Regions from separate parts of the Enterovirga sp. CN4-39 genome, predicted to be linked through region 2. Evidence: riboswitches for the same ligand, from Rfam matches in the RefSeq annotation. Region 2 holds a riboswitch; the other holds the start of a gene.
What was found. Region 2 has a riboswitch for cobalamin ahead of ACO2SS_RS27640 (DUF1636 family protein). Riboswitches for the same ligand answer to the same signal wherever they lie in the genome.
Positions count from the first base shown of each region.

Region 1: another riboswitch for cobalamin. It lies ahead of ACO2SS_RS06790 (TonB-dependent receptor plug domain-containing protein); the one in region 2 lies ahead of ACO2SS_RS27640 (DUF1636 family protein).

Region 1 is NZ_JBMSEF010000003.1:29,790-47,320, forward strand. It holds gene ACO2SS_RS06715 (DUF1348 family protein) at 1-403, opposite strand, end outside; gene ACO2SS_RS06720 (CmpA/NrtA family ABC transporter substrate-binding protein) at 459-1,817, opposite strand; gene ACO2SS_RS06725 (hypothetical protein) at 1,905-2,090, opposite strand; gene ACO2SS_RS06730 (hypothetical protein) at 2,129-2,557, opposite strand; gene ppdK (pyruvate, phosphate dikinase) at 2,792-5,470, shown strand; gene ACO2SS_RS06740 (PaaI family thioesterase) at 5,519-5,902, shown strand; gene sugE (quaternary ammonium compound efflux SMR transporter SugE) at 5,907-6,227, opposite strand; gene ACO2SS_RS06750 (SDR family oxidoreductase) at 6,359-7,060, opposite strand; gene ACO2SS_RS06755 (hypothetical protein) at 7,187-7,780, opposite strand; gene ACO2SS_RS06760 (Mrp/NBP35 family ATP-binding protein) at 8,210-9,322, opposite strand; gene ACO2SS_RS06765 (pyridoxamine 5'-phosphate oxidase family protein) at 9,508-10,017, shown strand; gene pncB (nicotinate phosphoribosyltransferase) at 10,202-11,494, shown strand; gene ACO2SS_RS06775 (LamB/YcsF family protein) at 11,494-12,270, shown strand; gene ACO2SS_RS06780 (hypothetical protein) at 12,469-13,311, shown strand; gene ACO2SS_RS06785 (DUF938 domain-containing protein) at 13,335-13,943, shown strand; cobalamin riboswitch at 14,021-14,236, shown strand; gene ACO2SS_RS06790 (TonB-dependent receptor plug domain-containing protein) at 14,266-16,248, shown strand; gene ACO2SS_RS06795 (FecCD family ABC transporter permease) at 16,245-17,276, shown strand; gene ACO2SS_RS06800 (ABC transporter ATP-binding protein) at 17,273-17,531, shown strand, end outside.
Region 2 is NZ_JBMSEF010000034.1:21,135-27,575, forward strand. It holds gene ACO2SS_RS27625 (ABC transporter substrate-binding protein) at 1-318, shown strand, start outside; gene cobN (cobaltochelatase subunit CobN) at 263-3,997, opposite strand; gene cobW (cobalamin biosynthesis protein CobW) at 4,008-5,012, opposite strand; gene ACO2SS_RS27640 (DUF1636 family protein) at 5,040-5,525, opposite strand; cobalamin riboswitch at 5,557-5,763, opposite strand; gene ACO2SS_RS27645 (carboxymuconolactone decarboxylase family protein) at 6,341-6,441, opposite strand, start outside.

The DNA.
Region 1 (17,531 bases), on a different contig from region 2:
GCAGGTCGTTGATGCTGGCGTGGCGCTCGCGCATGCGCCCGTCCTCGGCGAAGGCCCAGTTCTCGTTGCCGTAGGAGCGGAACCAGTTGCCGTTATCGTCGTGCCACTCATAGGCGAAGCGGACGGCGATCCGGTCGCCTGCAAAGGCCCAGACCTCCTTGATCAGCCGGTAGTCTAGCTCGCGCGCCCATTTGCGCGCGAGAAAGGCTTCGATGGCGTCGCGGCCGGAGAAGAACTCCGCCCGGTTCCGCCAGCGGCTGTCGGGCGTATAGGCGAGCGCGACCTTTGCGGGATCGCGCGTGTTCCAGGCATCCTCTGCGCCGCGCGCCTTCTGGGCGGCGGTCTCCGGCGTGAAGGGCGGCAGCGGCGGGCGGGGTGCCTCGGCGGGAGCGGGATCGGTCATCGGCTTACCTCAGTCCGGGCCGGCGCGGGGGCGCCGGGCCCGGAACGACGGACCATCAAGACGCCCGCTTGATGGCGAAGGAGGCGAGGTAGTCCTCGGGCTTGGCCGGATCGAAGCTCTTGCCCATCACCGAGAAGGTCTTGGTGGTCGCCTTCGGCGGCGTGAGGCCCTGCTGCTCCATCAGCTTCTGGGCATCGGTCGCGAGATAGACCTGGCGGGCGATCGCCGCGTAGTCGACATCGCCCTTGATCTGGCCCCAGCGCTTCATCTGGGTCAGCATCCAGACGGCGAAGCTCTCCCACGGGAAGGCGTCGAAATCGGCGCGGTTGGGCACCTTCTGCACCTGGCCCAGCCCGTCCGCGAAGGTGCCGGTCAGCACCTGCTCCACGACGATCTGCGGCTGGTTGAGGTAGTTCGCGGGCGCGATGGCGGCCGAGATCTCCTTGCGGTTCTCAGCCTTGGACGCATAGGCGGTCGCGTCGATGATCGCCCGCAGGAGCGCCGCATAGGTGTTCGGCATCGCGGTGATGAACTCGCGCGAGGCCGCGAAGGCGCAGCAGGGATGTCCCTCCCAGATGTCCTTCGACAGGATGTGGATGAAGCCGACCCCGTCATAGACGGCGCGCTGGTTCATCGGGTCCGGCCCGAGGAAGCCGTCGATGTTGTCGGCCCGCATGTTGGCGACCATCTCGGGCGGCGGCACGGCCCGGATCTGCACGTCGGTGTCCGGGTCGATGCCGTGCTCCGCGAGGTAGTAGCGGAGCAGGTAATTGTGCATCGAGTAGTCGAAGGGCACCGCGAACTTGAAGCCCTTCCAGCTCTTCGGGTCGCGCTTGTCCTTGTGCTTCATGGCCAGCGTGATCGCCTGGCCGTTGATGTTCTCGATCGCCGGCACCGTGTAGGGCACCGGGTTCGAGCCCGCCCCGACCGTGATCGCCAGCGGCATGGGCGAGAGCATGTGGGCGGCGTCGTATTCCTTGTTCAGGGTCTTGTCGCGGATCACCGCCCAGCCCGCCGTCTTCACGACTTCGACGTTCAGCCCCTGCTTCGAATAGAAGCCCATCGGCGCCGCCATGATGATGGGCGTCGCGCAGGTGATCGGGATGAAGCCGACCTTCAGGTCCTTCTTCTCGAGCGGCGCGCCCTGGGCGAAGGCTTCCGTCGCGGTCCCGACGGGGAAGAACTGGGAGATCGCCGCGAGCGCCGCAGGGGCGCCGACCGCCTTCAGGAAGGCGCGGCGCGAGGCGTCCTGCGGGAATAGCGCCCGCATGAGCGCGCCTTCGACGACGCGCCCGACCCGGGCCTCCGAGGACAGGACGGCGTCGTGCTCGGCCTCGGTCGCATGCCGGCCGCAGGAGCAGCCGCGCCGGCTCAGGGAACGGGAGGAATCGAAAGGATCGTCGAAGGTCGACATCGGCACCTCGTGTTGCGACCCGCGAGTCGCAACCGATGTGCCAGTTTTTTGAGCTGCCGCATGATCGGGCCGCCGAGACCCGCCGGGTCAGTCCTTGATCAAGGCGCGGCAGGAGGGGGCGCGCGTGAAGGCGCAATCGCCGAGCGCCGCCCAGGTGCGCATGCGATCGATCATCCAGATCGCCCCGAGCGCGAGGCAGACCGCGAAGATCACGCCGATCAGCGCGCCGTAGCGTGCGCGCCAATCCTCCGGCTCGGGTCCCCGCTCGTCCATGGCCGCACCTTAGCAAAGTGCGGCCGCGACCGCTCCTGTCAGTCGAGCGGCACCCAGGCCTTGTGCGCCCGCTCGACGAGCACCGGCTGGCTCGCGAGGCCCCACACCGTGCTCTGCGCGATCGGGGTGATCGTCGCGGGGCGCACCATCACGCGGCGGGTGACTGTCCTGTACTCGCCGGGCACGTCCACCCAGCAGCCGATCTTCCGGCCATAGGCGTCGCGCTTCACGGTCCAGACCCGGCCCGGCGGCCGGATCGCGACGCGCTCGGTCACAGTGGTGTACTGGGGCGGCGTGACTGCGGCATAGGTCCGCGGCGCCCGGACGACGGTGGGCTCGACCAGCGTGCCGTAGCGTGCCGGCACATAGGCCTGGCGATAGCAATCGCCGTAGCAGCCATAGCTGCCGGCAAGGGCCGGGACGGCGCCGGCCATCACGGCGGCCGCGGCGAGAAGGGTACGTACCATGGGTTGTCTCCAGGGGCTTGCGGAGGCAAAGCTCAGGCGGAGAGAACGCACGAGCGGGCCAGTCTGCACGCGGGAAGCGCAGACAAGGTAAAGGCGCGCGCAACCAAGCTTGGCCTTCGGCGTTCTTGGCCGCGCCGCATCGCGCCCTCGGGCGCCGAATTGCGTTTGGATGCCGATTGGCCCTAAGCCACCGTGGCGTCCAGGGGACAACGAGAAAGCTCGGATCGGATCGAAATGACGAAGTGGGTCTACACCTTCGGCGACGGCAAGGCCGAAGGGGAATCCGGCATGCGGGATCTCCTCGGCGGCAAGGGTGCGAACCTCGCCGAGATGTCGAACCTGGGGTTGCCCGTGCCGCCCGGCTTCACGATCCCGACCTCCGTCTGCACCTATTTCTACGACCACGACCGGCAGTACCCGCCGGAGCTCGAGGCGGAGGTCGCCCGCGCACTGGATTACATCGGCACCCTCACCGGCAAGGTGTTCGGCGATCCCGAGAACCCGCTGCTCGTGTCGGTCCGCTCCGGCGCCCGCGCCTCCATGCCGGGCATGATGGACACGGTGCTGAACCTCGGCCTCAACGACACGACCGTCGAGGCCGTGGCGCGCCTCGCGGACGACCGGCGCTTCGCCTATGACAGCTATCGCCGCTTCATCACGATGTATTCGGACGTCGTGCTCGGCGTCGAGCACCACAATTTCGAGGAGGCGCTCGACCTCTACAAGGACCGCAAGGGCTATTCGCTCGACACCGACCTGAACGCGGACGATTGGGCCGAGCTGATCAACCGGTACAAGAAGATCGTCCAGGACCAGCTCGGGAAGCCGTTCCCGCAGGACCCGAAGGAGCAGCTCTGGGGCGCCATCGGCGCGGTCTTCGGCTCCTGGATGAATGCCCGCGCGATCAAGTACCGCGAGCTCAACCACATCCCGGCCTCCTGGGGCACGGCCGTCAACGTCCAGGCCATGGTCTTCGGCAACATGGGCGAGACCTCGGCGACCGGCGTCGCCTTCACGCGCAACCCGTCCACGGGCGAGCGCGCGCTCTATGGCGAGTTCCTGATCAACGCCCAGGGCGAGGACGTCGTCGCTGGCATCCGCACCCCGCAGGACATCACGGAGGCCGCCCGCATCGCGTCCGGCTCCGACAAGCCCTCCATGGAGAGGGCGATGCCGGAGGCCTATGCCGAGCTCGTCCGGATCTACGAGATCCTGGAGCGGCATTACCGCGACATGCAGGACATGGAGTTCACCGTCGAGAAGGGGAAACTCTGGATGCTGCAGACGCGGTCCGGCAAGCGGACCGCCAAGGCGTCGCTGCGGATCGCGGTCGACCTCGCCAGCGAGGGCCTCATCTCGCAGGAGGAGGCCGTGAACCGGATCGATCCGGCTTCGCTCGACCAGCTGCTCCATCCCACCATCGACCCGAAGGCCGAGCGCAAGGTGCTCGCGACCGGCCTGCCGGCCTCGCCCGGTGCCGCCTCGGGCGAGGTGGTGTTCTCCTCCGACGAGGCCGAGGCCGCCAAGAAGGCCGGCCGCAAGGTGATCCTGGTCCGGGTCGAGACGAGCCCGGAGGACATCCACGGCATGCACGCTGCCGAGGGCATCCTGACCACCCGCGGCGGCATGACCTCGCATGCGGCCGTCGTCGCGCGCGGCATGGGCAAGCCCTGCGTCTCGGGCGCCGGCCAGATCCGGGTCGATTACGCGAAGCGCATCTTCTCGGTCGGCGGCCAGACCGTGCAGGCCGGCGAGACGATCACGATCGACGGCGGCACCGGCCAGGTGCTGCAGGGTTCCGTGCGCATGCAGGAGCCCGAACTCTCGGGTGAGTTCGCGACCCTGATGGAATGGGCGGACAAGGGCCGCAAGCTCAAGGTCCGGGCGAATGCCGACACGCCGCGCGACGCCGAGACGGCGCGCAATTTCGGCGCCGAGGGCATCGGACTCTGCCGGACGGAGCACATGTTCTTCGAGGGCGACCGCATCGTGGCGGTCCGGGAGATGATCCTGGCGGATGACGAGAAGGGCCGCCGTGCGGCGCTCGCCAAGCTCCTGCCGTATCAGCGCGGCGATTTCCTGGAGCTCTTCACCATCATGAAGGGCCTGCCGGTCACGATCCGGCTGCTCGATCCTCCCCTGCACGAGTTCCTGCCGCACACGGACAAGGAAATCGCGGAGGTCTCCGCCCAGACGGGTGTCAGCGCGGACAAGCTGAAGCGCCGCGCGGCCGAGCTGCACGAGTTCAACCCCATGCTCGGCTTCCGCGGCTGCCGCATCGCGATCGCCTATCCGGAGATCGCCGAGATGCAGGCCCGCGCCATCCTGGAGGCGGCCGTCGAGGCCCAGCAGAAGACCGGCTCCGCCGTCGTGCCCGAGATCATGGTCCCGCTCATCGTCACGCGCGCCGAGTTCGACCTCGTGAAGGCGCGCATCGATGCCATGGCGGAGGCCGTCTTCAAGGAGAAGGGCGCATCGGTCGAATACCAGGTGGGCACGATGATCGAGCTGCCGCGGGCCTGCCTGAAGGCGGGCGAGATCGCAGAGACGGCCGAGTTCTTCTCCTTCGGGACGAACGATCTCACCCAGACGGCGCTCGGCATCTCGCGCGACGATGCGTCGACCTTCCTCGGGCCCTACACGCAGAAGGGCATCCTGGAGACCGACCCCTTCGTCAGCATCGACCAGGAGGGCGTCGGCGAGCTGGTGAAGATCGGCGTCGAGCGCGGCCGCGCCGTGCGCAAGAACCTCAAGCTCGGCATCTGCGGCGAGCATGGCGGCGATCCGGCCTCCGTGCGCTTCTGCGACGAGATCGGGCTCGATTACGTCTCCTGCTCGCCCTATCGCGTGCCGATCGCGCGGCTCGCCGCTGCCCAGGCAGCCATCGGCGGCAAGGTCGCGAGCACGGCCTGAATGGAGGCCGGCGAGCGGATCCGCTCGAGCTTCGCCAGGCAAGGCCTCATGACGACGCTCGGCGCGACGCTGGTCAGCGTCGAGCCGGGGCTGGTGGAGATCGCGCTCCGGCCGGCGCCGGCTGTGTCGCAGCAGCACGGTTTCGTGCATGCCGGGGCCATCAGCGCCATTGCCGACAGCGCGGCAGGCTATGCCGCGCTGAGCCTCATGCCTGCCGGCACCGGCGTCCTCACCACCGAGTTCAAGATCAACCTGCTGGCCCCCGGGGCGGGCGAGCTCATCGTGGCGCGCGGCCGGGTCGTGAAATCCGGCCGCACGCTGACCCTGGCGCAGTCGGAGGTCTTCGCCCAGCGTGACGGCCAGGAGAAGCTGATCGCGCTGCTGACGGCGACGCTGATGACGATCCAGGGGCGGGACGGCGTCAGCGACTGAGCGCTCACGCGTCGCTGGACAGCTTCATCAGGACGAGGCCGCTCACGATGAGCAGGGCGGCCAGCACCCGCAACGCGCTGGCGCTCTCCCCAAGCACCGCGATGCCGACCAGGAACGCGCCGACCGCGCCGATCCCGGTCCAGATCGCATAGGCCGTCCCGAGGGGGAGGGAGCGCATCGCGAGAGCCAGGAGGGCGAAGCTGGCGACCATCGCGGCGAGCGTGATCAGGCTGGGCCAGAGCTTCGAGAAGCCTTCGGATTGCTTCATGGTGAAAGCCCAGACGACTTCCAGCAATCCGGCGGCGATGAGCATGGTCCAGGCCATGGCGGCAGCTCCCTAACAGCTGCCGGGCCGTCCCGGACTTGAACCCTCATGGGGGAGGACGTGGCCTCGCATGGCTGAGATAGGACAGCCTCGCCGGTTTGCCAGATGGCGCGCCGAGCGCAGCAGCTTCTTCAGACCGAGCGCGTGAGGCCTCCATCGACCCGGATGTTCTGCCCGGTGATGTAGGAGCCGCCATCGGAGGCCAGGAATGCGATCGTGGCCGCGATCTCCTCGGCCCGGCCATAGCGGCCGAGCGGAACGCTTGCCCGTCGCTCCTCGGTGGCCGGGAGGCTGTCGATCCAGCCGGGCAGGACGTTGTTCATGCGGATGTTGTCGGCCGCGTAGGTGTCGCAGAAGATCTTCGTGAAAGAGGCGAGGCCCGCCCGGAAGACGGCCGAGGTCGGGAACATCGCGCTCGGCTCGAAGGCCCAGGCCGTCGAGATGTTGATGATCGCGCCGCCCTTCTGCGCCTGCATGATCGGCGTGACGAGGCGCGTGGGCCGGACCGCGTTCAGGAAATAGACGTCGAGCCCGGTGTGCCATTGCTCGTCGGTGATCTCGAGGATCGGCGCCCTTGGCCCGTGGCCGGCGCTGTTGACGAGCACGTCAACTCGGCCCCAGCGCGCCATGGTGCCGTCCACGAGCCGCTGCAGGTCCTCGCCCGACCGGTTCGAGCCGGTCACGCCGAAGCCGCCGAGCTCCTGCGCAAGGGCTTCCCCCTTGCCTGAGGAGGACAGGATGGCCACCCGGAAGCCGTCCTGGGCGAGGCGCCGGGCGGCTGCCGCGCCCATTCCGCTGCCGCCGGCCGTGATGATCGCGACTTTCTCTGACACTTCGGCTCTCCGGGTCTGGAGTCGCGATCAGTAGCGCCGCCCCGCCGCCTTGCGAATGCGCCCCGCAAAAGAAAAGGGCCGGTGCGCTCTCGCGCCCGGCCCCTTGTGTCGCCCCCGCAGAGCGGGTCAGAGCGCGAAGCGCTCGCGGATGTAGTTCTCGAGATAGGCGAGGTCTTCCTTGGACTCCATCGCGCGGGTCTCGGCTGCGAAGACCCGCTCGTCGGCTTCCTTCAGGAGGGCCTTGGCGTGGGCGATCTCGTCCTGGATGCGCTGCTCGGCGGCGGCGGCGCGCTGCTCCTGGCGCTTGCTCTCCTCGCGGGCTGCGCGGATCTGGGCGTCGGCATCGGCGAGTTTCTCGGCCGCGCGCTCGGTCACGGCGTTGAGGCGTTCCTCGGCGGCGCGGGTGCGCTCCTGCAGGGCCTGGATCTGCTGCTCGGCCTGGCTGAGCTGCTCGGCGGTGCGCTCGGCGAGGGCGCGGGCCTGCTCCTCGGCGTGGGCGGCGCGCTCCTGGGCGGTCTTGATGAGGTCCGCGGCCTTGACCACCGCGTCCAGGGCGGCGGAGAGCTCCGGCTTCTGCTGCGGCGCGACGGAACGCTGTGGAAACGGCGCCCGGACGACGTTCTCGGCGGGCTGAGCCGGCCGGCGGGCCTGCGGAGTCGACAGCTGCCGAAGCTGATCGCTCAGTTCGTCAGTCCATAGTGTCTTGAGTGCCTGCTGCATTTCTATGCCTCCGCCAGTACCCACGGCCGCGCGCAGGTACCCCCTTCTTCAACCAGCGGTAAATAAACTTGGTTAACGAATCGTTACGCCATTGGTTATACGCGGTCTCGGCGGGAGCTTGTTGTTACTGATACTCGCGAATCTCTTGCTCGGACCCAGATAGACGGGAACAGGTCGGGGGGCGCCCGTCAACGTGGCAATTTCAAGGCCGCCCCTCCGGAGCCCGTAGCGTGACATTAACGGCGCATCAACCATGCGCGTTCACCCTGTGCCTATCGGTTCGGCGAGGGTACCAGTGGAAATCGTTCTGATCGTTGCCGCCGCTGGCGGTCTTCTCGGGTGTTTCGCGTCGGTGGCCCGGGTGAATGTGGGTCGGCCCAAGCAGGAGTTGCGTCACCCCGGACAGCGGCTCGCCGTCCGGTAATTTCCTTACTCGATGACGATGCGCGGCGGGGCACGCCTGCCGCCATCGCTCTCCAGCCCGGCCCACAGACGCTGCGCCACATCCATGAAGGCGCGGGCATGGGCTGTCCCGGGATCCGCGACCACCACCGGCCGGCCGGCATCCGAGTTCTCCCTGATCTCCATGTGGAGGGGGATCTCGCCGAGGAACGGCACGCCGAGCTTCTCCGCTTCGTGACGGGCGCCGCCATGCCCGAAGATGGGCGATGCGGTGCCGCAATGCGGGCAGACGAAGGTGGACATGTTCTCGACCACCCCGAGGATCGGGATCTCCACCTTCTGGAACATCGCGACGCCGCGCCGGGCATCGATCAACGCCAGGTCCTGAGGCGTCGAGACGATCACGGCGCCTGACAGCGGGGTCGATTGCGCCATCGTGAGCTGGGCGTCGCCCGTCCCAGGGGGCATGTCGACGATCAGCACGTCGAGCTCGCCCCAGGCGACCTCGCGCAGCAATTGCTGGATCGCCGAGGTCACCATGGGCCCGCGCCAGATCATGGCCGAGCTTTCGTCGACGAGAAAGCCGATCGACATCACCTTCACGCCGTAGCCGTCGAGCGGCTCGAGCATGCGCTCGCCGACGAGGCGCGGCTTACCGGACAGCCCGAACAGCTTGGGCGCGGAGGGGCCGTAGATATCGGCGTCGAGGAGCCCGACGGACAGCCCCTGCAGCTTCAGCGCCAGGGCGAGGTTGCAGGACAGCGTGGACTTGCCGACGCCGCCCTTCCCGGAGGCGACCGCCACGATGCGCTTCACGCCCGGCACTGCCTGCGCGCGGGGCGGGGCTGCAGGCCCGCGGGCCGCGGGGGAGGGGCCCGGCCGTCCCGGGGCGGCGGGGCGGTCGGCGGTGAGCATCACGAAGACCGCTCCGGCTCCGGGGAGCGCTCGCACGGCGGCTTCGGCCGCCGCCCGCACGGGCTCGAGCGTCCCGGCCTCCGCGGGGCTCGCGGCGATCGCGAAGGAGATGCGGCCCGTGGGGTCGATCGAAATCTCGGACAGCCGGCCCGACGCAGAAAGCGGCTGCCCGCCGAGGCGAACGTTCTGAAGTGCTGCGAGGACGTTGTCCCGGGTAACCGCCACAGGCTCTCTCCTGATTACCGGACGGCTCTACGCCATCCCGCCGGGCGGATGAAGCTCGTGCGCACGCGGCCGTGACCGGCCGAAGGGAAACCATGCGCGCCCCCCGGCCGTTCCCCACCGGAGCAGGCGGACGACTTCCTCGCGAAGGAGGCGTCCGGGACCGCACAGGATAAGGGAGAGTTCGAATGGCGCACGACCACACGCAGCATGAGGGCGCGGAAAAGCTCTACGCGATGCTGAAGGACATCAAGGTCGCCATGATGACGACGGTGGAGCCGGACGGGACGCTGCACAGCCGGCCGATGTGGAACCACTGCGCGGACGAATCCGGCGATCTCTGGTTCTTCACGCGGGAGCGAGCCCCGAAGGTGCGCGAGCTGAGCAAGGACGCCCAGGTCAATCTCGCCTTCGCCGATCCGTCCGGCCAGAACTACGTCTCGATCTCCGGCACGGCGGAGATCGTGCGCGACCAGGCCAAGGTGAAGGAGTTCTGGAGCGAGCCGCTGAGGACCTGGTTCCCGAAGGGGTCGGACGATCCGGACATCGCGCTGATCCGCATCCACCCGGCCGGCGGCGAATATTGGGACAGCCCCTCCCGGACCGTCATGCAGCTCTACGGCTATGCGAAGGCGCGGCTGACCGGCGAGCAGCCGACCGAATTGGCGGACAACAAGAAGGTCAGCCTCACGGCGTGAGGGAGGGCGAGGTCGTACGAGGTCAAGACGAGGTCAAGCTGAGGTCAAGGCGACTTTCCCGGCGACCTCGCGACCAGTTAAGCGCGATCTCGCGGCCAGGTAGCTTTGGCTCGCCCGGCCGGGCATGATGTCGACCAGCGGCTCCAGGGCTGCTGGTCGCATCCACGTCGAGGTGAGTATCGCGATGGTCGACATCGCCACACGGGTCTACAATCACAGCTGGAAGATCGACCCGATCATCCGCTCGGTTCTGGACACCGATTTCTACAAGCTCCTGATGGCGCAGACGATTTTCCGTCGCCATCGGGATGTCGCGGTGACGTTCGGCATCCAGAACCGGACGACCCGCGTCCGCCTCGCCGAGTACATCGACCAGGGCGAGTTGAGGGAGCAGCTCGACCACGTCCGCACCTTGCGCCTCTCGCGAGGCGAGTCGACCTGGCTGCGCGGCAACACCTTCTATGGCCGGCGCCAGATGTTCTCGCCCGACTTCATCGCCTGGCTCGAGAACTTCCGCTTCCCCGATTACGAACTCGAGCGTGTCGACGGCCAGTACGAGCTCACCTTCCACGGCCCCTGGATCGAGACGACGATGTGGGAGATCCCCTCGCTCGCGATCCTGAACGAGCTTCGCTCCCGTGGCGTGACCAAGGGGATGGGCAAGTTCGAGCTCCAGGTCATGTACGCCCGGGCGATGACGCGGGTGTGGGAGAAGATCCAACGCCTCAAGGCCTTGCCGAACCTGTCGATTTCGGATTTCGGCACGCGTCGCCGACACGGCTTCCTGTGGCAGGATTGGTGCGTGCAGGCCATGATCGAGGGGCTCGGGCCCGCCTTCACGGGCACGTCGAACTGCCTCATCGCACTCCGTCGCGAGGTCGAGGCCATCGGCACGAATGCTCACGAGCTTCCGATGGTCTACGCGGCCCTCGCCAATACCGATTCCGAGCTCCTCCAGGCTCCCTACGACGTGCTCGCGGACTGGCAGGAGGACTACCAGGGCAACCTGCTTGTGATCCTCCCGGACACCTACGGCACCACCCGCTTCCTCAAGAATGCGCCCGAATGGGTGGCGTCGTGGACGGGCATCCGGGTCGATTCAAAGGACCCGTTCGAGGGCGGGGAGGAGGCGATCGACTGGTGGCTCGCGCGCGGCCAGGACCCGATGAAGAAGCTGGTGATCTTCTCCGACGGGCTTGACATCGAGCGGATCGAGCGCGTCCACCGCCAGTTCCATGGCCGGGTGCGGGTCGCCTATGGCTGGGGCACTCTTCTCACGAACGACTTCCGCGGCCTCGTGCCGGACGGCAAGCTCGACCCGATCTCGATCGTCTGCAAGGTCGTGTCGGCGGATGGCCGGCCGACCGTGAAGCTTTCCGACAACCCGACCAAGGCCATCGGGCCGCGATCTGAGATCGAGCGCTATCGCCGGATGTTTGAATTCGTCGAGCGCGCTCCCCAACCGGTGCTGGTCTGATGCAGGTCGATATCAACTGCGACATGGGCGAAGGCTACGGGCGCTGGACGCTCGGTGACGATGCGGCGATGCTCGACATCGTGACCTCGGCCAACATCGCCTGCGGCTATCATGCGGGCGACCCGAACATCATGGTCGAGACCGCCCGGCTCGCGAAGGAGCGCGGCGTCGCGATCGGGGCGCATCCCGGGTTCAACGACCTGTGGGGCTTCGGACGTCGCGTCATCCGCGGCGACAGCATGGCCGAGATCGAGCGCATGGTCGCCTATCAGATCGGCGCCATGCAGGCCTGCGCCGCGCTCGCCGGGCACAAGGTCACTCACGTGAAGGCGCACGGCTCGCTCGGCAACCTGACGAACGAGGAGCCGGAATTCGCGCGGGCGATCGGCCGCGCGATCAAGGGGGTCGATCGCTCGCTCGTCTACATCACCATGCCGGGTCTTCCCACCGAGCGGGTGGCCGAGGAACTCGGCCTTGATCAGGCCGCGGAGATCTTCGCCGACCGCGCCTACGAGGACGACGGCCAGCTGATGAGCCGAAAGAAGCCTGGCTCCGTGCTGCACGATGCCGACGAAGCCGCGGAGCGTGTTCTGGCGATGGTCAAGGAGGGAGCGATCTTCTGCGCGTCCGGGAAGCGCATTCCGGCAAAGATCGAGACCATCTGCGTCCATGGGGATGGGCCGACGGCCATCGCCATGGCGCAGCGCGTCCGCGCGGTGCTGGAGCAGGCGAAGGTCGAAATCAGACCCTTCAGGACCGCCGCAATCGCGAGCTGATCCGGTCGCGATCCGGCCATGCTTCGCTGATCGACTGAGCTGATACTCGTCGATCTAAGCGGGCCAGAAGATGAGTCATCACGTCGGCGTTAAGGTTGCCGATCATCATACGGCATTTCGGATTACTGCTGATTCGCACTCGGGTTGCACCTGTCAAGGTGATCGTTCAAAAAGAGCGGGTGTAGCGGGAGTACTCTCATGCGCATGCGCTTGTGCGTGAGGGCAGCGGTGACAGCCGGAATTGCCCTCGGCGGATACCTGGCATCCTCGGCGATTACCTTCGAGACGGTCGGCATTGGCCCGGCCGAAGCGGCTCAATTCTATACGCGTAAGCGCGTCAACGGCGTTTGGATCGAGGGGCGTTTCCCGAAAGCCGAGCGGAGTTCGCGCGCGCGCTCCAGCAAGGGGAGTCGAACGACATCGGTCCCCCGCGTGACGCAGGTCCCGCCGACGGCAACCCACGTCGTCCTCCCCCCACTGGACCTCCGCCGTAGTGAGACGCCCCCTCCCGCCGCAGCGGCGATCCCCGGCCCGCGCGAGACGCAGCCGGCGGCTGTCCTGCCGGACGTCGAGGCGGCTCTCGTCGCCGCGGCGGTCGGGCCCGTGCCGGCTGCAGATGAGAGCGGAACCGCCGGACATGAGCGGGTCGTTCGGCTACGCCGCGCTCTCGAGGCGCGGGCCGATGAGTTGAAGGCGAAGAGCGCCCTGGAGGTGCAGCCGGAGCGGGCTCCCGAGGCGACAGCCTCGGTCGCGGTGGGCGACCGGTCCCCCGTTCTCTCCCCAGCATCGTCTTCCCAGGCAGCCGGCGCGGAGCCTCGTTCCGCACCGCAGCCTGCTGCCACGCTGCCTGAGGGATCGCCCGTGGCCGCCGCCGCTTCCCCGGCGGAGCCGAGTAAGGTCACGTCACTTCTGCCCCGGTCCATCTCCTACGACTTCGAGACGGGGATGAAGACCACGGTTTTCGCGAATTCCGTCGTTCGCGAGCCGTTCGACCGCGCTCTGATGCGAAGCCTCGTCGCTGGGCCTCTCTCGGCGCGCTGATCGAAGCGGACCGTCCGACCAATTTGTCGAACCTGGCCCTCAGCTCAGCCGCGGTCACGCGCAACCGCGAACCCATTCTCGCGGTCCTTCGCGACCTCCTGCCGGGACGAGGGACCGTCCTGGAGATCGCGAGTGGCACTGGCGAGCATGCGGCCTATTTCGCCGGCCATCTGCCTGGCATCGTTTGGCAGCCCAGCGACCGGGATCCGGATGCGCTCGCGAGCATAGCGACCCACCGGCGCGCCGCGGGGGTGCCGAACCTGATGGCGGCTCTCCAACTCGATGCGTCCTCGGGGAACTGGCCGGTCGCCCCGAGCATCGACGCGGTCGTCTCGATCAACATGGTCCACATCTCGCCCTGGTCGGCTACCGTCGGGCTCTTCACGAATGCCGCCCGGCTGCTCGCTTCCGACGGCGTCTTGTTCCTCTACGGTCCGTATCGCGAGGCCGGCAGGCCGACCGCGCCGAGCAACGAGGCTTTCGATTTCAGCCTCAAGGCGCGCGATCCAGAATGGGGCCTGCGGGACCTTGGGGCGGTGCGGGCGCTTGGGGAGGCGTGTGGTCTCCGACTGGCGCAGCGTGTCGAAATGCCAGCCAACAATCTCAGCCTGGTCTTCCGCCGGAAGGGCTGAACCCGCTCCCGCTGTTGCCGGAATATCTCACCGCGCGGACCGAGATTTTCGGGGCTTGCCGCGGCTGGCGCGGCATGCTCATTGGCCCGGCTTTCGGTGCCTCGGATGATCCGGGGTGAAACGGGAATGCGGTGCGGGCCAGGGTCATTCGTGACCTTCGGCCCAATGCCGCGGCTGCCCCCGCAACTGTAAGCGGAGAGCCTTCTCCAACATGCCACTGGCCTCTCGGCCGGGAAGGCGGATGGAGGCGATGATCCGCGAGCCAGGAGACCGGCCGGAAGCGTGACCCCAAACCTGCGGCGGTGGGCCGCGAGGAGATGTCATGCTTCGTCCCCTGAGCGGCGCGACGCCGCTGTTCTTTTCGTTTGCTTTCGTCCTGGCGCTCGGCGCCCCCGCACACGCCCAAGGCACGGGCGAAGCGGTTTCGCTTCCGGACATCATCGTCACGGCCAACCGGCGGCCGGAGCCGATCGGGCAGGCGGCCAGCGCCATCACGGTCGTGACACGCGAGGAGCTCCAGCGCTCGAACCCGACGACCCTCGTCGACGCGCTGCGCAATGTTCCCGGCCTGGACGTCTCAGACGCCGGCGGGCCCGCTTCGACGACCGTCGTCCGCATCCGCGGCGGAAATTCCGGTCAGACGCTGGTTCTCATCGACGGGATCCGCGTGAACGATCCGAGCTCGGCGAGCGGCGAGTTCGACTTTGCGAACCTGTTGCCGACAGCCATCGATCGGATCGAGGTGCTCCGCGGACCGCAGAGCGCGCTTTACGGCTCCGACGCGATCGGCGGCGTGGTCAACATCATCACCAGCAGCGGGGGAGGAGAGCCTCGCTTCCACGTCCAGAGCCAGGGCGGCTCCTATGGCACGTTCTCGTCCAGCGCGACTGCTGCGGGCTCGATCGGGCCCTGGTCTTATGCCTTCTCCGGCGGAGGCCAGACGAGCAACGGCTTCTCGCGCTACGGCTACCGCATCCCGCAGCTCGAGCGCCGGTTCGGCAAGTTCGAGCCGGACGGCTTCACGCGCTGGGGCGGCTACGGGCGGCTGGGCTATGATGCCGGCGAGGGCGTCAAGCTGGAGGCGGGGCTTCTCTCGTTCCGCACCTCGGCGGAATACGATGCCGGCTCGTCCGCGCTGCCGCGCAACGTGATCTATAGCGGCAATAGCCGGATCTTCCCCGATACGCCGGCCGAGACGACCCGAACGCTCACGCAGATCTGGGCGAAGGGCACGGCAGAGCAGGGCCCGCTGACCCAGACCCTCCAGGTCTACGCCAACCAGACCGATCGCGAATTTCGGGACTTCACATATCGGGCCAATCCGGTGCGGATCACGAGCGATGCCCTGTCCGAGTTCAGGGGCGACCGCATCGGGACCGAATACCAGGGCGATCTCAGGCTTCAGAGCTTCGGGACGATGACCTTCGGTGGCCGCGTGGAATCGGAGAAGGCCGCCACCTTCTCCACATCCTACGTCCCTGGCCCGGCGAACCGGACAAGGACCCTTGAGGCGCAGCAGGACACCCGGTCCGTCTTCGCGCTCTACCAGCTGCCGATCGGCGAACGCATCATCCTCTCGGCTGGCGGACGCCACGACGAGGTGAACAGGCTCAGCTTCGACACGTGGCGGGCTACCGGCGCCTTCCTGATCCCGGAGACTGGCACGAAGCTCCGCGCCACCGGCGGTACGGGCGGCAAGGCACCCACGCTCTACCAGCTCTATCAGCCCACCTTCGGCAATCCCGGCCTTCTTCCCGAGACGAGCATCGGCTGGGACGCCGGCATCGATCAGACGGTCTGGGACGGCCGGCTGACGCTCTCCGCGACCGTGTTCGGAAACCGCTTCCAGGACATGATCGAGTTCGACTCGCCAACGTCCAGGTACTTCAACGTGTCCAAGGCCAAGACCTCGGGCCTTGAGCTCGAGGGCGCTCTCGTCCTTTGGCCCGAGCTTCTCACCCTGACGGGCGTCTACACCTATCTTGATGCGAAGGACGAGCGGACGAACTTGAGGCTGCAACGTCGGCCGCCGCATGTCGGTCGGGTCGGCCTCGCGGTCACGCCCTTGCCGGGGCTGCTGCTCGAGCCGCGCGTCACGATGGTTGCGCAGCGCTTCAGCGGCAACAACGAGACGTTGCCCCTCCCGGCCTATGCCCGCTTCGACGTCTACGGCGAGTATCGGTTCGACCAGACCTGGAAGGTGTTCGGCCGCATCGAGAACATCACCGACGCGCGCTATCAGGAGGTCCTGAATTATGGGACCACCGGGCGGGCGGTCTATGCGGGTCTTAGCGTAACGTGGTGAGCAGCGGGCCGACGAAGGCGGGGAAGACGACGGGAATCGTGGCGGGCGCCCTCGGGGCGGTTGCACTCCTCCTGTTTCTTCTCTCGCTCGGCGTCGGCCCGGTCCGGCTCTCGCCCACGACCGTGGCCGCTGCTCTCCTCGGAAGCGGCGACGAGACGGCGCAGGTGATAGTGCGGGAGATCAGGCTGCCGCGTGCCATTCTCTCGCTGATGATCGGCGGGATCCTCGGCTTGTGCGGCGCCGCCATGCAGGGGCTCCTGCGCAACCCGCTTGCCGCCCCCTCGATCTTCGGGGCCCCGCAGGCTGCGGCCTTCGGGGCGGTGGCGACGCTCTCGCTCGGGCTGGCCGATGCGCTTTCATTCGCCCTGCCCGTGGCGGCGATTGTCGGGGCGTTCCTGTCCGTTTTTCTTCTCATAGCGGTCGCGGGCCGGAATGCCGGATTGACGCTCCTCATCCTGGCCGGCCTCGCCATATCGAGCCTCGCCGGGGCCGCGACGGCCCTCGCCATGAACCTCGCGCCGAACCCGTTCGCCGCACTGGAGATCGCGTTCTGGCTGCTGGGGTCCCTGGAGGACCGCTCGATGCGTCATGTCGCGATGGCGCTCCCCTTCATCCTGGCCGGGGCGGCCATTCTCGCAGCCCACGCGCGCGCCTTCCGGGTCCTGACGCTCGGGGAAGAGGCGGCGCAGAGCCTCGGCGTGAACGTCGCCCGCCTCCGGCTCCTGGTCATCGTCGGCGTGGCGCTCGGGGTCGGCGCATCGGTGGCGGTTGCGGGAACGATCGGGTTCATCGGGCTCGTCGCTCCGCATCTCGTGCGGCCGCTCGTCCGCTATGACCCGGCCCGCCTGCTGCTGCCGGCCGCGCTGGCCGGATCGTGCCTCCTGACGGCCGCCGACATCGCGGTGCGGATCATCCCCTCGACGACCGACATCAAGGTCGGCGTGCTGACCTCGCTGATCGGCGTGCCCTTCTTCCTCTACCTGATCCTGCGCGAGCGCCGCCGGCTCGGGCCTGGAATGCTCGCATGAGCGCCGACCTGCACATCCGGGACCTCTCGGTCCGGCTCGGCGGACGGCTCGTGCTGAGCGAGGTCTCGCTCGACCTCAGCCTCGGACGCTTCGTCGCCGTCGTGGGACCCAACGGAGCCGGCAAGACGTCGCTCCTGCGCGCCATCGTCGGGCTTGTCCCCCATGGGGGGAGGGTCGCGCTCGGGGCGGATGATCTCGCGGGGCTCTCCGCCCGTGAGCGTGCTCGCCGCATCGCCTACCTGCCACAGGGCCACG
Region 2 (6,441 bases):
GAAAGCACTCTCCTGTCGTCCTTGCTCGACACCGTGGGCCTTGCCAACGAAGGCGGTTCCTTCAGCTCACGCCTCGGGCGCTTCGCGTCGCTGGAGGAAATCATCGCGTCCAAGGCCGAGGTGCTGATCCTGCCGGAAAGCGCGCGCGGCCCCCAGGATCAGGGGGCAGCGCTGCTGGAGCATCCCGCGCTGGCAGCACGCTTCCCGCCTAACAGCCGCATCCGGATCCCGGACCGGTTTCTCTTCTGTGGTGGGGCCGCGATCATCCAGGCTCTCGACCTGATTGTTGAGCAGGTGCGGTTGCTGAGCCGGCCCTGATCCCGGAGAGGACCGACACCGCTTGGTTCGAGCGCGGTCGCCACAAGCCACGCCGGATCGCCTCCTGGAAACGTTCGGCGATCTCCCGCAGCGCGGCGGGATTCGCGTCCGCCAGGAACCCCGCCACGCGTTCATCCTCCAGGTAGGCGGAGAAGAGCTGGTCGAAGTGGTGATCCTTGACGGCGTCCGTCGAGGCCGCGAAGCCAAACAGATAATCAACGGTGGCGGCGATCTCGAAGGCGCCCTTATAGCCGTGGCGCATGACGCCACCGATCCATTTCTGGTTGGCGGCGCGACCCCGGACCACCCGAGCGATCTCCTCGTCCAGCGAACGTGGCAGGGGCGCCTCCGGCCGGGAGGTGTCGACGTGGAAGATTCTCGGCGAAGTCCCCTGGATATTCTCGACCGTCGACGAGAGGCCACCCATGAACTGGTAGTAATCGTCGGAGTCGAGGATGTCGTGCTCGCGGTTATCCTGCGTCTGCACGATCGCATCCGTGCGCGCGAGGTTGGCCGAAAGCAGGTCTGCCGCGTCCTCGCCCTTGCGCCCGCCGCCATAAGCGAAACCGCTCCAGGCTAGATAGGCATCGGCAATGTCCTTCCGCGTCTCCCAGCCGCCTTCGTCGATGAGCGCCTGCAGCCCTGCCCCGTAGGCACCCGGCTTCGACCCGAAGACTCGGCTCGCGGCCCGGCGGAGCGCCGCATCGTCCGGCAGGCCCGCATCGCGCAGCCGCGCGGCCTCGAACCGAACATGGGCAGCGACGGGGTTGTCCTCATCTGCCTCGTCCAGCGCCGCGATGGCCCGAACCGCGGTGTCGAACAGATCCATCTGGAGAGGGAACGCATCCCGGAAAAGCCCGGAAATTCGCAACGTGACATCGACGCGAGGGCGCCTCAGTTCGCCCAGATCGAGGACCTGGAACCCGGTGATGCGTCCGGAAGCAGGCTCCCAGGTCGGGCGGGCGCCGATGAGGGCGAGCGCCTGCGCGACGTCGTCGCCACCGGTGCGCATGTTGGCCGTGCCCCAGACGGACAGTGCGATCGAACGAGGCCACTCACCCTCCTCCTGCCAGTACCGCTCGACCAAGCGCTCCGCCGCATCACGGCCGGTCCGCCATGCCGCCTCGCTCGGGACGGCACGAACGTCGACGGCGAAGAAGTTTCGTCCTGTCGGCAAGACATCGGGACGACCGCGCGAGGGTGCGCCGGCCGGCCCGGGCGGGACGAAGCCCCCACGGAGGGCGTCTAGGATGCTTCGGATCTCTGCCTCGCCGCTGCGTTCGATCCGGGGCCGGAGCTCCGCCTCGACCCATCTCAACACGGCGAGCGTGCGATGCCAGGCAGGGTCCGGGCGCATGCGGCCGGAGACCAACGCTTCCGCCAATTCCTCTATGCGGTCGACCGCGTCGCCGGCGATGCGCCAGGGACGGTCGGTGAGCGCGGCGAGGGCAGCCGGACGGGTCCCAACGTAGGGGGCTGCGAGATCCCGGGTGAGCGGGTCAAAACCGTCGAGCCCGAGATCGGTCGCGAGGGCCCGATGGAGTGATGCGTCTTCCGGGCGCAGTTCCGACCGTGGCAGCCGCGCGATGGCCACGAGTAGCGGGTCGCGCAGACATGGCTCCGGCGATCGTCCGAGAACATGAAGGCCGTCTCGGATCTGCATCTCCTTGAGATCGCAGAGATGCGCGTCCAGGCGGCGCAGCACTTCGGCTTCCCCGAGATCCGGCCGCAAACCGAGATCAGCATCTAGCCGGAGCGCACCGGCGCTCGCCGCGATGTCGCGCGCGAGTGCATCGGCGCGGCGAGGGTCGAGATCCGAGGCGAGCGCGTACTCGTCGACGAGCCGCTCCAACTCGGCGAGATCACCGTGCAACTCCGCCCGGGCGAGAGGGGGCGTGAGATGGTCAACGATAACGGCGGCCGTACGGCGCTTCGCCTGCATTCCCTCGCCAGGATCGTTGACGATGAACGGATAGATGTTCGGTAGCGGCCCGAGCACGGCCTGCGGTAGGCACTCGGCTGAGAGCCCCGTGGACTTTCCGGGAAGCCATTCGAGGTTGCCGTGCTTGCCCAGGTGGATCACGGCATGAGCGCAGAAGGCCCGGCGCAGCCAGAAATAGAACGCCAGATAATGGTGGGGCGGCACGAGGTCTGGCGCGTGATACGTCTCCTTCGGGTCGATGTTGTAGCCGCGCGCCGGTTGGATTCCGACGACGAGGTTTCCGAAGCGATGCAGGCCGAGGCGAAAGTTGTCCCCTTCGAGGTGGGGATCTATCTCCGGCGCGCCCCAACGCGCCTCCACCGCCCGCCGGAGCGCCTCGGGCAGTTGCCGGTAGGCCTGGAGGTACTCAGCCAAAGGCCAGTGCGAGCCCCCGAAGCGCTGCGGGCGCGCCGTGGTCTCGTTGGTCGGGCCCCTGGTGAGGAGATGCATCAGCTCGGCCGAGTCCTCAGGCGCGCCGGGAAGGCCGTAACCCTCTCCTCGGAGGGCCTCGAGCAGCGCGATGCAGCTCTCCGGTGTGTCGAGCCCCACACCGTTCGCGAGGCGGCCGTCGCGGTTCGGATAGTTCGCGATGACGAGGGCGACACGACGCTCCCGCGCGGGCGTGCGGCGCAGTCGGATCCAGGCGGAGGCGAGATCGGCGGTCGCCTGGACCCGGTCCGCAACCGACCGAGCGACGGGCGGCGCGAAATCAGGCGCTGCTGGATCACGCTCCTTGAAGGCTATCGCCCCGGCGAAGATGCGGCCGTCCACCTCCGGCAGGACGACGTGCATGGCAAGGTCACGCGGCGACAGCCCCCGCGTGGACGCCTTCCATTCGGCCTCGCTCGACGCAGCGAACGCGATCTGGAGTACCGGACAGCCCGCCCGCTCGACGGCTCCCCCAGCAGCAGCGCCTGGAGTGCCGACGGCAAACGCCGTGGCATTCACGATTACGTCCGGCGGCGCGGCCGTGAAGGCAGAAGCAAGCACCGCGTCCGAGGCAGAGTCTTTAAGACTGGTGACGAAGATCGGCTGGGCTGACACGCCACGCTCCCGGAGCGCCGCCGCGAGCGCCTCCACCGGCTCGGTCATGCCGCCCTGGATGAGCGCACGATAGAACAGGATTGCGGCGCGCGGCCGCCCTTCGGGCTTGGCGGAAGGCCAGAGGCCGGCGCTCGGAACCGGGCGCACCGGATCTGGTGCCGGACCCCAGCCGAGTGCGTGGTCGATCCACCCCAGGGCGGCGCGGATGTTGTCCGGCCCGCCCTCGGCGAAGTAGCGCCAAATTGCATAGGCGTCATCCTCGCCTAGAGTCCCGCGCCTCGCGAAATCCCCGTCCCAGCGATTGTCGCCCGGAAGGCACGCGAAGGGGATGCCCCTGCTAAGCGCCTCCCGCCTCAAAGAGGCTAAGCCGTGCGGCCAGTAGCTCTCCCCCCCGAGCAGGCGGAGCAGGATAAACCGCGCCTGTGAGAGCGTCCGCTCGACGTAGAGGTCGACCGACATCGGATGGCCGAGCTGCAGGAAGTTCGTCAACGCAACCGAGGGCGCCTCGGGCGGCCGGTCGGTTATGACGCGCTGAAGCGCCGCCAGCTCCGAATCCGCAGCCGACAGGATGACGATCTCCGCCGGCGGTTGGTTCAGGTCCCGCGCAGTGGCCCCGTCGTCGATCTCCTCCCGTGGCGCGACCTGGACGTGCACGGGGACGGCTTCAGCCTGCCAGCGCGGCCGCGGCGGCGGCGCGGTCGAGCTCTTTGAGGCCGATCACGACGAGACCCGGCATCTGGCCTGCCCCGGGCCGGGCAAAGGACGTCTCGACACGTCGGCCGACACCCTGGACGACGAGCGGCGCCGGCTTGCCGGCTACCGGGGCGTAGCCCTTCACCCGCAGTACGCCCGGGACCGTGAGCGCACGCAGCACGGCATCCCGCACCGCTTCGGCGCTGTTCATCGCGGCGGGCCTCACGACGAAGCTGTCGAAATCGTCGTGGTCGTGCTCCTCGTCTACACCGTGGTGCCCGGCTCGCGCCGCGAGATCGTCCTCTGCCGCGGCAGCCAACCCGATTAGCACCTCCGGGGCAAGATCGGCGGAGCGCGAACGCACGACGCGAACGCCGTCGCGCAGTTCGTTCCCGAGCCGCCGTTCGATCTCGTCGAGGCGGTCGGCCGAAACCAGATCGGCCTTCGACAGAACCACGAGATCCGCACAGGCGAGCTGGTCGTCGAATACCTCCTCTACTGGATCATCGTGCTCGCGGGCCGGATCCGGGGCCGGATCGTGCTCGGGAGTGCGGCCCTCGTCGAGAGCGGTCGCATCCACTACGGTCACGACGCCGTCGACCGTGGCACGCGTTCGCACGCCCGGCCATTCGAAAGCCTTGAGCAGCGGCTGCGGCAAGGCAAGGCCTGAAGTCTCGATGACGATCGCGTCCAACGGTCGGTCGCGGCCGAGCAGCTTGTCCATGGTCGGGATGAAGTCGTCCGCCACCGTGCAACAGATGCAGCCGTTGGTCAGCTCGACGACGTCGCCGGGCGCACAGGTGCCAGCTGCACAATCCTCGACGAGCGAGCCGTCAAACCCGATATCGCCGAACTCGTTCACGATGACGGCGATGCGCCGCCCCTTCGCGTTCGTCAGCAGCGAGCGAATAAGCGTCGTCTTGCCCGCGCCGAGAAAGCCGGTCAGCACGGTAACGGGGACACGTTGAGAGCTCATCGGAGGTCCTTTTCGCGAGCCGCAAAATCACCGAGGGTGTCGGCCGTCCTTGGTGGTCCAGGAGACGGGTGGGATGCGGGCGACAATCCCGCGGCGCAACGGCTCTGGGCGCTCGCGCCAGAGCAGGTATCCGTGCTCCTGCGCGGCATAGCTCTCCGCGCATTCGAGAACCGCGTCAGCGTGGAGCGCGGGGTCGAGATCCCCGAACACGTACGTGTAGCCGTCTCGGCGGGACAGCGCGATCGTGCAGGGCCGCTTGCAAACGCTGAGGCACTGCACGGGTCTGATAACGACATCGGACGCCGCGCCACTGGCTTGGGCGGTGCGAAGCGCGGCGAGCAAAGCATCACCCGGCGATCCATCCCCACCATCGGCCGAACGGCACGACACGCAGACACTAACTGCAACGGGTGTCCGGCTCTCGCACGTCCCTCCGGCGCTCACCGAGAGGTGGTCCCTGCCGGACCGAAGGCAGGGAAATAGGGCGCGCGAGCACACCCGACAGATCGGCACATGACGGTCTCCCTCCGGCCCACCGCCGGATCACCTCGTTGCGCCTTCGGCCGGTCTCCTGGCTCGCGGATCAGCGCCGGTCCGTCTTCCCAACCTGTCGGCCAGTGACGTCGTGGACCCAGCTCTCCGCCTACAGTTGCGGGGGCAGCCGCGGCTTGGGCGAAGGTTAGAAACCTCTCCGCACCGCATTCCCGTTTCACCCCGGCCAGACCGGGGCACCGAAAGCATGCGCGTTGAACCATGAACCGCTCGGCGCGGCAAGCTGGAGTCCGGGTTTAGTCCGATTACTCGATCTCAGCACACGTTAGCCTTTGCGGGCAGCACGAAGCGGTAAACATGCTTTCGGCATCCCGGCTTCAGGTGCGCCATCGCAAAGCCGTCCTGCTCCTTTCGGCCAGGGCAGCTAGGACCCCGCGTTAGAGGCTGGAACCTTCTGAAGCTCAGCCTAGGGTCGAGAGCGAGCGTTGGCCCTATGGCTGATCAGGGCGAGAGCCCGATCCGAACTCCTACCGGAAGGCTTGATCGGGTAAGCGGTTCGCGGCGAGATGACGCCGTGACTGGGGATTGTGGATGAGCCCTCCCGGTATCGCCGCCGCCCTGCTTCTTTTTGCGCTACCAGCCTTCGCCCAACCCTGAGTCCCCGCCCTATGCCGGTTTGCAGGGTCGCCCCCTCAAGGCTCTTTCCGAGAAGCAGGTAGCGGACCTCAAAGCCGGACGTGGCATGGGGATGGCGCTGCCCGCCGAGTTGAACGGTTGTCCGCGGCGGAGCTGCGGTACTCGCAGTCCATTATAGGCGTGATAGCATCGCGCTCCTCTTAGTCCACCTTACCCAGCTCACGGAGCGTTTCCTCGGCTGTCCGGAAACCCTCGATGCCAGCCGGCAGACCACAATAGATTGTGCATTGGTAGAGCACTT